DNA from 2 places in the Vibrio sp. V31_P5A7T61 genome. Region 1 is predicted to be linked to the other one. Evidence: predicted binding sites of a transcription regulator. Region 1 holds the regulator's gene; the other holds the start of a gene.
What was found. The regulator PurR, encoded in region 1, represses purine synthesis genes. The targets are predictions, from matches to a motif close to TNANGNAAACGTTTNCNTNA.
Positions count from the first base shown of each region.

Region 2: the regulator PurR is predicted to act here: its motif matches at 770-789, upstream of CAG58_RS11330 (NCS2 family permease).

Region 1 covers NZ_WXWI01000025.1:105,261-107,442, forward strand. Annotated here, with positions in the region: gene CAG58_RS05395 (TfoX/Sxy family DNA transformation protein) at 1-480, opposite strand, end outside; cyclic di-GMP riboswitch class I at 597-679, opposite strand; gene purR (HTH-type transcriptional repressor PurR) at 885-1,895, opposite strand.
Region 2 covers NZ_WXWI01000051.1:85,910-88,091, reverse strand. Annotated here, with positions in the region: gene CAG58_RS11330 (NCS2 family permease) at 809-2,101, shown strand; gene gpt (xanthine phosphoribosyltransferase) at 2,138-2,182, shown strand, end outside.

The sequences.
Region 1 (2,182 bases):
TGAGTGACTTTGTCTGATCGCCTGATAAGCGGCGACAGCACCCGTTTGTTGCAACTGATCAACGGAATGAATGCCTGCTTTTTTGAGCATTCTTTCGGTTGCTAAACGTAGGTTAGGCAGATCTTTAAGACGAGTGGGTTTAGTCTGCTCTTGCTGCTCTCGCTCCGATTTGGCTTGGCGTAAGGCGACGGTTGCTTCCTGCAAAATGGTCGTTGGATCAAGCCAACAGGTATCAGGTAAAGCAAAGTACTTAGTTACCACAGGAAAGCCCCGTTTTTTATAAACGTAGGGCAGATAGCCTCTTTCGGTAAAAACTTTAGCAGATTCATCGTCAGCTCGAAGATGGAGTTGATTGTTGACGACTAAAGCGAACATAGTGTCATCGACAAAAATGCCGAAGCCACCAAACATTGAGCGCGACTTGACCTGGCCAAGCAGTTCGAATAGCCGCATTGAATCTTTTAATACCGGTTTATCCATGCTGTCATTCTCGGTGTATTAAGCAATTCGCCAGCAAAATCAGGTCCGAGAAAATAGCAAAACGTCAAAAAGCATAATAATAGGGGGAGTTGACTGCTTGTTTTAGCTATTTTGTCATCGGCAACCCCGCTACCTACCACTATGGTTTAGGCCGGAGGCTTTGCGTCCCATCTTTTCAAATGGTTTGCCCTGTGCGTGACACGTTTCATTATTGACAAAATAGTATAACTTGGATGTATAAAATAAACAAATCATTGAATAAATATCACACTCAGTGATTGTTTATATGATGTTTGTTTCATTTTGATTTGAATTAGGCAAAGATTGCCCCCCAATCGTGGCGCTAAGGCTACGATTGGGTTTGAAGTCTTTTTTGCTCAATAATGGGTCAATGAAGTGGTTATCTATTTAGCGGTGAGTTTTTTGACTGAGTCACGTTCCACGATTTCAGGGTGCATTTCAAAAATACGTCTTTCGTGTTCTTTATCTTTGATGCGCTCCAACAATATTTCAAACGCATTTTTCCCAACACGGCGTTTAGGTTGATGGACCGTGGTCAGTGGCGGAGAGAAATATTCGGCTAACTCAATATTATCATAACCAATGACTGACATATCGTCTGGCACGCGTATGCCACGTTGCTGTAAACGGCTGATCAGACCTAATGCCATGGTATCATTAAAGCAGAATACCGCGCTCGGGCGTGTATCCATAGCAATGATTTTATCCGCGGCTAGAACGGCAGTATCGCATTCGAAATTGCCTTCTAAAATCCAATCTTCTTTTACCGTTAGGTTGGCTTCTGCCATGGCACGCCGAAAGCCTGCGATACGTTCTTGACAGGCGGCTTTAACAAAGTGACCACTTAGACAAGCAATTTCAGTGTGCCCATTTTCGATCAAATATTTCGTTGCTAGATAACCCCCTTCTTCAGAGTTATCAATGATCTTATCGGCTTGTGATGTTTGCGGGCCCCAATCCATAATAACTTTAGGTATCGAGGGATGACTCTCTAACATCTCAAGTAACTCTTCCGTTAAATCGGAGCACATGACCAACATACCGTCGACCCGCTTTTCAGCAAGCATACGAATATAGTCACGTTGTTTCTCGTAGATACCACCAGTATTGCAGAGGATCAGTGTATAGCCTTGGCGATAGCAATAGCTTTCAACACCATCGATCACTTCAGAAAAGAATAGATTGGTGGATTGAGTCACCAACATACCGATCGTACGCGTGGTGTTACATTTTAAGCTGCGTGCGACGGCGCTTGGTGCATAATTCAGCTGTTTAACCGCGTCCAAGACTTTTTCTTGAGTGGTTTCTGCCACAAAACGTGTTTTATTGATGACATGAGATACGGTTGTTGTCGATACGCCTGCTAGGCGTGCAACGTCTTTAATCGTAGCCATAAAATTATCCTGTCGGTGACTGCTCGGCGTTAGGTAACTAGAGCAGTAGTTATGTCCCGAAAGTGCAATCGCCCTGTTAGGAGATCGTGATAGGAGAGAGGTTTGTTTTAAGCACTGTCGATGCTGCCTTTTTACAACGTCTCATTCTTCGGGTATAGGCTAACGTCAGCCTAAAAGTAATAAAAACACAAAAACCGCTGTTAAATAGCGGCCTATTGGTTACATTTAATCTTGTTAATAACCAGCAAGATTCTAGACTGCAACGCAGTAACTCGCAATCAAATTCG
Region 2 (2,182 bases), on a different contig from region 1:
TCGCGATCAAGGCTATCTTTTGTTTATTCGACTGAACGATGACGACAGCGTGAAACATTCCGCTTATTGAGTGTCAATGATACACGTATTGTTCAATCGTTTTGAGGCTTTAAGGACGAGAGGGTCTCCCCATGTTGAGTGAGGAGTGAAGACATTATTACTGATATTTGTGTAATTAAATTACCAAACTTCGTCGGGATTAGTGTTTTTTTGTACTTTTTGTGATTTTAGTCACCAAAAGTGTTGTAATTAATTTTCTTGGTGGTATATTTGTAACCAACTTCCCAAGTGAAGAAAAAATGCTCAAAGGATGAGTCCGATTTATCGCCTCCAAGGAACTGAGAAATCAACTTAATGACGTTTGATTTTAAAGGTGATAGTTATGAATAAAGGTTTATCTTGTGTAATGTTCTGGAAAAACAACTCTGTTTTTACTAGCAACTTTACTTATCCATCAAGTTTTGGTTATTAAATTAACCACTTGAAAGTTATGTAGTTTTGTTCACCCCTATATTAGAATCTATTGTTAATCTACAGTGATTAAAATAATTCACCGCCATCTGTACTCAGATGGCGTTTTTTTATGCTTAACGATCCGTAATAATCCTTTTCTCAGCAGATGAGCATTGTCCTCGCGAGTATCACTTCACGAACGTTGGTCTGGCGCTGTCACGTTTTTAGCATAGATAAAGTCGTTTTTTTCCTACAGATTGATAGTAGTTGTGTATGGAATTTATCTGTTGATAACTTTATAATCCTCGCCAATCGATTACGCAACCGTTTACTTTGTCTGTATTAGGATTCTACCATGTTGGAAAAACTGTTTAAACTCAGTGAAAATGGCACAACCGTGCGCACTGAGATCATTGCCGGGATCACGACGTTTCTGACCATGGCTTATATTATTTTTGTGAATCCGGCAATTTTAGCGGATGCAGGAATGGACCGTGGTGCTGTCTTTGTGGCGACCTGTTTAGCGGCAGCGATTGGCTGTTTTATTATGGGTTTTGTCGCTAACTACCCGATAGCACAAGCCCCTGGCATGGGGTTAAATGCTTTCTTTACCTATGTTGTTGTACTTGGCATGGGGTATACGTGGCAAGTGGCGTTAGCGGCGGTATTTTGCTCAGGTATTTTATTTATCCTATTGAGTCTATTTAAGATTCGTGAATGGATCATTAATTCGATTCCAATGTCGTTACGCACGGGTATCTCTGCCGGCATTGGCTTGTTTTTAGCATTTATCGCGCTTAAAAATGCTGGCATTGTGGTCGATAACCCGGCAACTTTGGTGTCAATGGGAGCGATTACCTCGTTGCCTGCTGTGTTGGGGGCGTTAAGCTTTTTCTTCACGATTGCTCTGGTTCATCGCGGTGTTAAAGGGGCGGTAATGATCGCTATTTTAGCGGTGACTATTTTAGGGTTGATTGTTGGCGATGTGACTTGGGGAGGCATCATGTCTACGCCACCAAGTATTGCTCCAACTTTCATGCAGCTTGATTTTTCAGCCGTATTTGAAATCGGCATGATTTCAATTGTGTTTGCTTTCTTGTTTGTTGACCTGTTTGATACCGCTGGAACTCTCGTTGGAGTGGCAAACAAAGCGGGTTTCATTGGTAAAGATGGTAAAATTCCACGTTTAAATCGAGCATTGCTTGCTGACTCGACAGCGACGTCTGTCGGCGCATTATTGGGCACCTCGAATACCACATCTTATGTCGAAAGTGTTTCAGGTGTGGCTGCAGGCGGTCGCACGGGCTTAACAGCGGTAGTTGTTGGCATTTTATTTATACTTGCATTATTCTTCTCGCCATTAGCGGGAATGATCCCTGCCTACGCTACGGCGGGTGCGTTGTTTTATGTCGCGATTCTAATGATGTCCGGCTTGGTAAGTATCGACTGGCGAGATCTTACAGAAGCGGCACCGACGGTAGTGACTTGCTTATTAATGCCTTTAACCTTCTCAATAGCTGAAGGTATCGCACTTGGTTTTATCTCTTACGCCGTGATTAAACTATTGAGTGGCAAAGGTCGACACGTTTCGCTTAGTGTTTGGATTATGGCGATCGTCTTTGTTATTAAGTTTATTCTTGAAGCGTAAATAGGCTCTATTTTCAAATAATTAGGTTCAATCACAATGAGTAAAAAATTCGTAATCACTTGGGACAATATGCAAAATTTT